2 regions of the Paenibacillus sp. sgz302191 genome follow, and region 1 is predicted to be linked to the other one. Evidence: riboswitches for the same ligand, from Rfam matches in the RefSeq annotation. Region 1 holds a riboswitch; the other holds the start of a gene.

Region 1 (5,103 bases):
AGCATGGTGCCGTTTCGCGGCATTTTGGAGAGGATCGGGGCGAAGTTTGACTGGAACGGGAACACGCGCACGCTAACGGTTCAGTACGGAGCCAACCGCCTGCTCCTGCATCCGGACGATCCCGTCATGCTGTGGAACGACAAGCGGGTAGTTCTGCCCGCCGCTCCCGCCATCGTGGACGGCCACATCTATATGCCGCTTCGCACCGTCATGGAGTCGCTCGGCGGGCAGGTCGCCTGGGACGCTGCGCTGTACCGCGCTTCCCTTACTTTTCCGTAACAGCCGCTCTGATCAGTGAATCCTGTTCATGCGGACAATTCTGTAAAAAAACTGGCCGCCGACTTGCTGCTCGACCTCCAGATACCCTTCCACATGGACGTAATCGCCTGTCATGTAGCCGATTGCGTCGGAAGTGTCGCTGTGAGCCAGAAAAAGCATGGCGGTCTTTTCATTGCTAACGACGAAACCCGTCTGCTCCTTGACCTGGAACTTGTCGGTAATCGTGCCGTGATGAGATCTTGCAATATGATGAAAGCGCCAGGCGCCGTCTTCCTTATTCAAAAAATAGAGCACCCGGTTCCGGACGCTGCCGCTGAATTCCCGGGTAACGCCGACTAGGCAGACGCCGCTGTTCAACATGAGAAATTCATCGATCTCGTAGTGCTTCAAACGCAGGCGCTGCAAGTTTTTATAGTGCAGATAGACTTCCATTTCGTCCACCGTGCTTTGATCGGCCGGGTCCTGCTTCGTGGCATAATACACTTCTCTAATAAAAGTATCCGTTTGGAGGTTCCGCGCGCCTTGAAAATTGTCGTATGTCTGAAAAAAACGACGGATCACGTCCATAATTTCCGGAGGGATCGCAGCGCTTATTTCCGCAGCATGATTATTGTTCATGATAACCGCTGTATTTTTTCTTAAAAACCACCGCTTCAAGACTGCTGTCAGCATGGAGATCGCCGTTCACCCGCTTCCTCTTTCTCCGAACATTTCTTCATTATAGGCGAAAAACGATAAAAATTCGATATAAATCGCAATTTTTCAACACAAAAAAGAAACATCCGTTTTCCGTGGCTTGCACAAAACAGATGTTTCTTTCATTTTTCAGACAGGCTAGCTTCTATATGATTCTCTTGGCGCCAACGTATCTCGCGCCCCAATACTTGCTCGACAAACTCTCGACGGCTACTCCTCTTGAAGAGGTGGATGAAATAAATTGATCATTCCCTAAATAAATACCGACATGATCGACAACACCGCGGCCAAAAAAGACCAAATCTCCCACCTTCAGATCGGATACCGGCGTTCCGGCATCGCTGTACATTTCGGCGGAAGTTCTCGGAAGATCGATTCCTTCCGCTTCAAACACATAACCGACAAGACCCGAGCAGTCAAATCCGCGCGGCGTCGTTCCGCCCCATTTGTACGGGACTCCCATGTAATTGCTCGCCGTCTGCACGATCAGATCGGTCATGGACGGCTGAGGCGGCGCAGGCGCAGGTGCGGGTGCGGGCGGTTCCGGCGGCGCCGTCCAGGCCGGCTTGTGGGGCTTGCCGTCCGCATTCACGATCGCGATCTGATTCGCATCGCTCCACTCGATCTTGGAACCGAACGTTTCCGTAATAAAACGAAGCGGTACGTATGTACTTCCCTGGATAAAAGCCGGGCTGCTCTCCAGGCTGATTTTCTTGCTGCCCACAAGCGCTTGCTGTTCGTCCGTCCTCAGTGAAACGACCTGATCCTTGGTCAACACCGAGACGGCGACCTCGCCTCCTTGCTTCGCCCATTTCACTTCATAGCCCAGTTTGTCGGTTACGGCCCTTAACGGCACTTGCAAATTCCCATTTTTGTCGATAAAAGGCTGCGCGTCCGTAAACTGCACGATGTCGTCGTTGACCTGGACTTTGACTGAAAGCGCTTGAGAAGCTTCCGCTTGGGCAGGCAGCAAAGCAGCGCCGGATACTGCTGCGCCGATAAAAGCGCATGAATAAACAAGACGTTTCAAAAAGATTGCCTCCCTGAGCCTCCGAGGTTAGTTGACGGGTTCGGGAAGAGGAATTCCCTTGACCGGTTCGGACATCCGAACCGATCTTTCACCCCAAATGAAGAAGTCCCCCGTACCGGAGCTTGTGCTGCTCCAAGATTCGGCATTTTTTTTTACTTTGATAGACTAGCATAGAATTCGGACAAATTTCAAATTTTGCGTCGCGGTAAAAATTCCCAAGGCCAAATCAGGCGTTTTGCCTGCTCCCAGCCTTAAGCCGGATCGCGCTCGACGCGGAGCGCAAACCTCATATGAGCGCCGGAAACTTGCGGCCGGTAGCGGTATACCACTTCAACGCGATTGTCAAAAACGTTGATTTCGGGCGCGGGCGCATCGGCCTCTACGCGGCAAGTCAGCCCAGGCATTGTCCACACATCGGGAGCTATGTCGGCGTCGTGAATATGCTTGCCCGCAATTTCGAAAAACAGCTCGATCTCCGCATTCGTCTGAAAATGAACGTCAACCGCGAGCCGGTCCTGCTCCGCTTCGGCATCGAACGCAATGCCTCTCAGATGCGTGTTCCAATGCTTGCCCGCTTCCCGGCGAATCAGCCTCATATAATACTTGTCTCCAGCGCCGGTTCGCCAGTGCATCGTCGCAGGATGCATTTGCCCGTTCGTGTTGCGGCTCCCGGTCATCCCGCCGATCATCAGATTGTCTTCGATCCAGGCCGTCGCCGTGCACAGATTCGAGTTAGCGCCGGGGCGATCCCGTTCGCACAGCTCTCTGAACTGCTTCCGGGCCAGCCGCCGGCCCTGGAACGCAGCCAGCGCCGGTTTAACGGCCGGCGGCACGTCGACCCCGACCAGAGCGATCATCGGGTCATGCTCGGATTCGCAATTGATCCCGGCGAGATACTCGTAGCCTTGGCCCAAAGCCAGATAAAGAAAGACGCCGATCGAGCTGTGGTCTCTCATTTCCATCTCATAGGCGCGCGAGAACGGCCCCGACAAATTTTCCAGATTCGGATTGTAAAATAAAGCGATGTTCGCCCACAGTCCTTGCTCGATCTCGCGGCCGATCCGCCGGAACGCATCCGTCTTGCTGTAGTTCCGCCAAAGCCCCAGCACGGTCAGATCGACGCCGTAATACGTCGTTGTATTGAACTCTGCGAACGACCCGAACTCCGCGAAAGCTTCAATGAACTTGCCCGCCTCCCGGTCGGCATGCCCGATCCAGTCCGCGATGCCGTACCGGTGTCCGAAATAGTGGCAGATGAACATATGCATAAGCTCGATGTTGGTGTTCATCGGGATGGCATCCGACAAACGCCGGTCGATGGACGCTTCCACCGCTTTGCGCATGCAGGAATCCATCCGGGTGACAAGCTCGGCGGGCAGGCTGTCCGCCCAATTTTCCAGGATGACGGCGAACGCACAGGCAATGAATTCCCGCCAGTTCGGATCATAGGTCGTCCAAACCGTCGGCAGCACGTCGTCTACAGCGGTTTGAAACGATTCTCTCGCCGCCGGATCGCCGAGCCGGTCGGATATTTTCCCGAACGTATCGGCCAAAAAGAAGGCGAAGCCCGGCGCAAAAGATTTCCAGGGAAAGCTGCCGGCCGGAGGGTGCGGCACCTGAGGGGCCGTGCGAAACGTGCCGTGATAGATTTCATCCGGACAATCGTACTGCATGTCCATCACCGTAGCGAGAACTTCGCAAGCTCTTGCCAAATCTCCCGGCGCGTTCCGGAGCAGCAGTCCTATCGCATAGTGCGCGCTCCCCCGCGTATAATGAAGCTGCTCATTGTCTTTATCCCGCAGCAGTTTCATTTCCTCATCATAGTACAGATCCATATCCGCCATGGCGTGATCGACCAGATAACGCTGTTCGTCCGTCATGCTTTCCATCATGTTTAAGCTCATACCGTCACATCTTCCCTTCATTCAGTCAGTTCCGGGTTGCAAATAAGGATACGGCCCCCAGCATGCCGGCCTCATTGCCGCAAAGCGCAGGCACGATGCGCGTCAGCCCCTGAAAATCGGCCGTTAAATAAGAGTCTACCTTGGCTGCGATCCGGTCGGTTAAAAACGTTTTTTGCGCGGAGACGCCCCCGCCCACAATAATCAGCCCGGGGTCCAGCACGTAGATGAGATCGGCAATGCCTTTGGCTACCTCGTCCATCCACCTGTCGACAGGCTCGGCCCATGCGGAATCTCCGCTTTTGACCCGTTCGAATATGGACTGGCCATTGACGCCGGCCGCCGCCGTTTCCTCCAGCTGCCTGTCAAGCACGCTCCTGACTAAGGCCGAAGTGGAAGCCCGCGTCTCATAGCTGCCGGTCTGCATACGGCTCATATGCATATAGCCGATTTCCGCAGCGCGGAAGTGCGAGCCTTTGTACAGCCTGGAGTCCAAGACGATAGCTCCGCCGATGCCCGTTCCGAGCGCGATGCAGAAAAACGTCCGCTCGCCTTTGCCGGCGCCCATCCAGGCCTCGCCCAGCGCAGCCGCATTGACATCGTTGATGACCTGCGTCTCCAGTCTCGTGCGCAACTCCAGCTCGCGCTTCAAGTTCACGCCCTTCAGGCACGGGATGTTCTCGATGCCCCCTACGATCGTGCCCGAGTCGTCGACAATGCCTGCCGTGCTAATGGCGATGCCGCTGATCGGGCCCTCTTTTTCGCGAAACCGGCGGACTTCGCTCGTCAGCTTTTCAATAAATGCCTCGCTGTCTTCCGACGCCTGTGTTGCCAAAGATCCGCCCGCCAGCACCTCGCCGGCTTCGTCGACGATCCCGTATTTCACGCTCGTTCCGCCGATATCGAAAGCGATGTAACGTTTCTTCCGCTTTTCCGCTGGCAGCGAACCGGTCTGCTGCCGTTTGAAGCCGTAGGCGACAAATACCAGCATAACAGCTCCGAGCAGCGAGCTCAACGCGCAGACCAGATTCATGGCGGAAGGGCCGCCCTTTTCCAGCAAAAAGCCGTTCAGCATATTGCCCGCGATGCCCGCAAGCCCTACGAACACCATATTGAATACGCTTTGTCCGGTGGCCTGCATCTCTTTATGCACAATCCGCGAGACGTACTCGACGGCGGCAACGTAAAAAAGGCCGA
Region 2 (5,103 bases), on a different contig from region 1:
CATATAAGTCATGCCGACGACAGGCAGCGGACGCCCGTCCTTCACAAAATAGTCGCGGCCTGCCGACATCGGCTCTCCCTGGCGGAGAAGCTCCGCATCGTAGCCCCAGAAGCCTTGGCGGAACAAGCGGACCTCTCCCGTATTGGCGACGGCTTTGCACTCTGCCGTATAATAGCCCGCTTCCAGATCGACAGGCACTTGAAACCGCCGGTACGAAAGCTCGCGGGAAGCGTTCATTTGCACTTCGGCCGACCAGACCGGTTCGGTACCGTCCACTTTGCCGACCTTGATCGAGAACGTCCAGGAGGCATTGGCCGAAGCCGAAAGGGCTCCCGCCCGGTTCCCCAAAGTTTGCAGCTGCACGGTCAGCGCAGCCCGATCCCCCGGATCGTAGCAAGCATAGTTGGGCTTGAACCAAATTTCCGTAACGCCTCTTTGGACAAATGCGGCCAGATCGGCGATCAGCGAAGCACCGCCTTGCGACCAGAAGGCGCTATCCGTCAGCAGGTTCGCCAAAACCCAGCGCCCGCCGGCAAAAACGCCCTTCGTGTTTTCGATCAGAACGACTGGGGCGGCGACTTCGCGGCCTTCTGCCGAGATCCCTTTTAAAAGCGGAATCATATGCGCATCCATAGGTCCGCTGGAACCGATCTGGCCCGGATGATCGTCCGAACGCGTAACGTGCAAAGCAAGACCGACGGTCGGCTGCACCGCAATGAGCGATTCGCGGCCTGCCAGCAGCGGCAGCTCGTCGTGCGCCGCATACCGCGCAATTGGAGCAGGATCGACAGGCAGCGCTTCGTGAATATGCAGCTTCTGATGGTAAACCGTTTGCTCGGCTTCCTGCTGCCAGCCGTTTTCGCCGCGATAGACAGGCACCTTGAACGGCACGCTGCCTACATGGACGATCCCTTTGCCCCTGCCGGCTAAACTTTCAATCGCCGTCCACGCATCTTTCGGAAAATATTTGCCGTGCAGATGAACGAACCCTTCCGCCCCCTCCAAAGCTTGCGCCAGCTCAGCAGCGGCAACCAGGCGTCCCGCACCGGCAAGCTCCTCCAACTGCACGCGCTCCGGGCGGACTCCTTCATAAGGAAAGTCAGGATCGTAAAAAATAACCAATTGGCTCATAAGTTCATCCTCCATAGGTACGCCGCTCAAAGCGCGCCTCCGATGTTATTATTGTTAGCCTAACAAATAATCGTTATGTACATAATGTAATCACTTTTCGCAGGAAGGTCAATGATTTTTTGCCAAAACAACGTTCACTTCCGTTTTTTTGTTATTTTGTTATCATAACGGACAATCCACGTCTGTCTTTTTGCTGTAAATTCACCCGCAAACCTCGATCCGTTCCGTACCGGACTAGCTCAGCAGCTCCATGCACCATATGGTCGACCGACCGCCGTCATGCAGCGCAACACCGCGCGCCGGGAGCTGCGCGCAGCAGCATTAGCGTCCCATCGCGAGCGGCAGCGCCATAAGATATGAAAACAGATCAAGTAAACGTTGCTTTCATCCGCTAGCGGCAAAAATCGGGCAAAAAAACGCGTTTTTGCGGTTTTACTTTCTTCCGCCTCAGGCGTATCATTCAATTATCCGACTGCCGCAATGCGGCGGATCGGATCGTTTAATCCCGCAAGGGAACGGGGGAACCGACACATGCCAAAGGCGTGCTTGTATCCGTGAGAGGCAAGCGCCAGCCGGCGGCATACGGGGTGAATCCTGGCTAACCCCAGGTAGGGCAACTCTCACGGCCCGAATCCGGCAGCTAACCTCGTCAACGCAATGGAGAGAGGACGGATGCGCGATGTTTAGCAAACTTCATCAATTGGAACAAATGGTACCCGAGAAAAATAAAGATATTGCGCTGTACGCCAAACACGTCATTGAAGCGCTGGATCAATTCGAAGACCACCACCGCAAGCTCGTCGCCGCACAAGCCATTGCCGGCATCAAGCAAAACGGCGAAGTTGAATCGGCCTTTTACGAGACGATCCGGAACATGAAAGACCATCTGCTCGCAACACTGGAATGGACAATCGAAGATCTCCAGCACAAAGGCGACAAAAACTATAAAAAGCACTTTGTCGACGGTGTGGAGTAAGTTGAAAAGAGCGCAAAAACCTCCAGTCCCGCTTAACCGGCGAGGCTGGAGGTTTGTTTGCGGTATGGTGCGGCGCGGCATGGCGTGGCAGTTGACAAACCGCGGAAGTTCAGACCGCCCGCTAGAGCTGGCGGGTCATTGGCAACGAGCTGAAAGCCTGCAAAAGTACAGGCTTTTTCGCTTAAAACGACCCGTTCGGAGGAAAAACCTGCAATTGTGCAGGAATTCCCGCTCCTAACAGGGCCGAGCCCCGGTTTTAGCGAAAAAACCTGCAGATTTGCAGGAATTTTCCCCCTGCACGGGCAGCGTGGAGCAAAAAGATGTATTTTTGCCGGCTTTGCGATGCCAATTGGGTTGGGACGCTGTTTTGAATGGTGGTGTGTAGAACGTGCAGAACATATCGTTGGAACTTTGGCGCCCCTGTCACCCTTAGGACTCGCGAACGGCCAGTACGCGAACCCGTACATAGTCCGCGCTCCAGGCGCCGTTCGCGTAGAGCCGCGGACGCAGCCGCTCCTCGGCGCGGCGCAGAGCCGTTTCTTTGACGTCGTCCGCGAGGCCGTCAAAGAAGAAGTCGGCGAAGGTGTCGATCCAAAGCCGCATGCCTTGCTCCCCGCCCGAAAGCGCCGTCGGGCGGGCAAAATGCTCGGCGCAAGCAACGCGGAAGCCGTGCGCCTCCAGCAGCGTGGTATATTCCCCGATACTCGGGAAATACCACGGATTCCGCGCCTGGGCATCGATGCCCAGGCCTTGCAGTGCCTCCGCGATCGCCTCTGTGATCGCGGCGATATTGCCCTTGCCGCCAAATTCGGCGGCAAAGCGCCCGCCCGTCCGCAGCGCGAGCCGGACGGTTTCCACCGCCGCTTCCGGCGGCTTGATCCAATGCAGCGCAGCATTGGAGAAGACGCCGTCGAAGCGGCGCGGGCTGCGGTAGGCGGTCGCGTCCGCCACCGTGAATTCCAGGCCCGGGTATTTGGCCCGGGCCTGCGCGATCATCGACTCGGAGAAGTCGATGCCCGCGGGTTCTGCGCCGAGCCGCGCCAGCTCGGCGGCAAGGTCTCCCGTGCCGCATCCGAGGTCGAGGATGCGTTCTCCGCGCTGCGGCGCCAGCAGCGCCAGCGCGGTTTGGCCGTAGCCGGAGACAAAGCTCATGTTGGCATCATACTGCGCGGCATTCCAATTTTTCGCGGCTTGTTCTTCTGTCATGGAATCATCCCTGCTTTCTTGTGCATACTAGGCTGGCTAACGTTAGTTGGTTTTATTATACTCGCCACACTTATAATTACTAATATATAATAACTCTTATTTTCATAGATAAAACCTATAAGTGTTCGAGAAGTCTATCCGACGAACTCGGTAGAAGGTATGTGCAAGCGAGTTGGCGGTTTCTACCCAGCGCTAGCGGCATATATGCAGTTTTGTTCATTAAGTCCGCACAAAAGCAACTCCGCCCGACAGACTCCTGGTTGAACGCTACGAAAATAACGTTCATTCAGGACGACCAGTTAGTCTGTACTATGATCCGTAAGTTCCCGGCACTGACGAACTGGTCTAGGAGCTGGTCTAGCGTTATTAGCATTTCCCAGTTGAACGTTCGCAAAAAACGGTCATTCAGGGCGAGCGTTATTCGCCTTTATTTCTTCGCGGCTGCGTTGTAACGAACCTGAGCGTCGTTGTTAAGCTCCTCCATCGTTCATTCGGGTGGTTTTCCCACGAAATAAGGCTGCCTCGGTGCGTTACATGCTGAAAAGCCTTCTGGGAGCACGTTTAAGACTTGTATGGTTCGTTACAATTTGTTTGGCCGCGAACTTGCGTTATTGTAACCCACTACTGCTTCAGCCGCAAGCAGGCCCGATCAAGACGGGAACTGCCTCTAGCCTCTACGCTTCACAAATAAGACAGGACGATCGAAATCGCCACACCCCCGAGGGAGATCCAAAATAAATAAGAGCGGGCCAGTCTACGCAGGCTTTTGTCCTGCCGGTCGATGACCGTTTTTTTGCGCGAGCCGCTTTCGCCGGTTTCTCCCTCCGTCTCGTCCGAAATCTGGGTGCGCCAATTGATAAATTGGAAGCCGATCCCGCTGACTACCACGGAAATCATCAACAAAATCAACGAACCCATAAAAAGTTTATCCGAAATAGACTGCATCCTCTTGCCTCCTGTCCCGTTTCTCCCAAACGACCGCCCTGCCCTGAAATGATTTCATCACCCGGACGAGCCGCGCCATCGGTACGGGAGTCTTGGTGTTACTATTATACTTCAAATGGGATAAACCTCTATCGGTGTTTTTCGAAAATGTGAGGGCCGCGTTTAGAGGCAGGTTTAATCGGTTAAAAAAAAGCCTCAACCGCAAAAACGGTCAAGGCTCCATGCAAGCGATACTTTCGTTGTCAAAGCGAAAACGTATTACAGCGTTTTATCCCCTGGCTTCCAGTTTGCCGGGCACAAGCCCCCTGCCTGCAAAGCTTGAAGCACGCGCAGCGTTTCTTCCACGCTGCGGCCGACGTTCATGTCCGTCACTACCTGGTAGCGGAGAATGCCTTCCGGATCGATAATGAACAGTCCGCGGTGCGCCGCGCCCGTAGCCTCGTCAAGCACTCCGTAAGCTTTTGCCGTCTCTTTGGAAAAGTCGCTGACCAGCGGGAAGCTCACCGGACCGATGCCATTTTGCTCGCGCGGCGTTTGCGTCCACGCTCTGTGCGTATAGACGCTGTCGACGGACGCGCCTACGATCTCGCAATCAAAATCGAGGAATTGCGCGTAGCTGTCGCTGAATGCCGTAATTTCCGTTGGACATACGTAAGTAAAGTCGAACGGCCAGAAGAAGAAGACCAGCCACTTTCCTCTGTAATCCTCAAGCGAAATGGATTCCTCCAAAGTTTCCATATTTTTCGTCGACAGCAGGTTGAAGGACGGGGCGGGCAGACCGATTTTGGCGGTTTCACTGGCTTGTACAATAGTTTGTGTCATGTTGTTTGCTCCTCTCGAATTGG

The links. A riboswitch is a leader RNA that binds a small molecule or an ion and turns the genes downstream of it on or off. The one in region 1 is predicted to bind cyclic di-AMP.
Region 2: it holds a riboswitch for cyclic di-AMP, as region 1 does, so the genes downstream of both, AC3G2T_RS26555 (hypothetical protein) here and AC3G2T_RS35785 (C40 family peptidase) in region 1, are expected to answer to the same signal.

What each region holds. Positions count from the first base shown of each region.
Region 1 covers NZ_JBYLHY010000046.1:1,758-6,860, forward strand. Annotated here, with positions in the region: gene AC3G2T_RS35775 (phosphodiester glycosidase family protein) at 1-279, shown strand, start outside; gene AC3G2T_RS35780 (hypothetical protein) at 292-951, opposite strand; gene AC3G2T_RS35785 (C40 family peptidase) at 1,121-2,005, opposite strand; cyclic di-AMP (ydaO/yuaA leader) riboswitch at 2,010-2,160, opposite strand; gene AC3G2T_RS35790 (hypothetical protein) at 2,257-3,909, opposite strand; gene AC3G2T_RS35795 (ROK family protein) at 3,935-5,103, opposite strand, start outside.
Region 2 covers NZ_JBYLHY010000023.1:7,680-12,782, reverse strand. Annotated here, with positions in the region: gene AC3G2T_RS26560 (beta-galactosidase) at 1-1,131, opposite strand, end outside; cyclic di-AMP (ydaO/yuaA leader) riboswitch at 1,618-1,801, shown strand; gene AC3G2T_RS26555 (hypothetical protein) at 1,811-2,107, shown strand; gene AC3G2T_RS26550 (class I SAM-dependent methyltransferase) at 2,537-3,313, opposite strand; gene AC3G2T_RS26545 (hypothetical protein) at 3,995-4,258, opposite strand; gene AC3G2T_RS26540 (peroxiredoxin) at 4,517-5,080, opposite strand.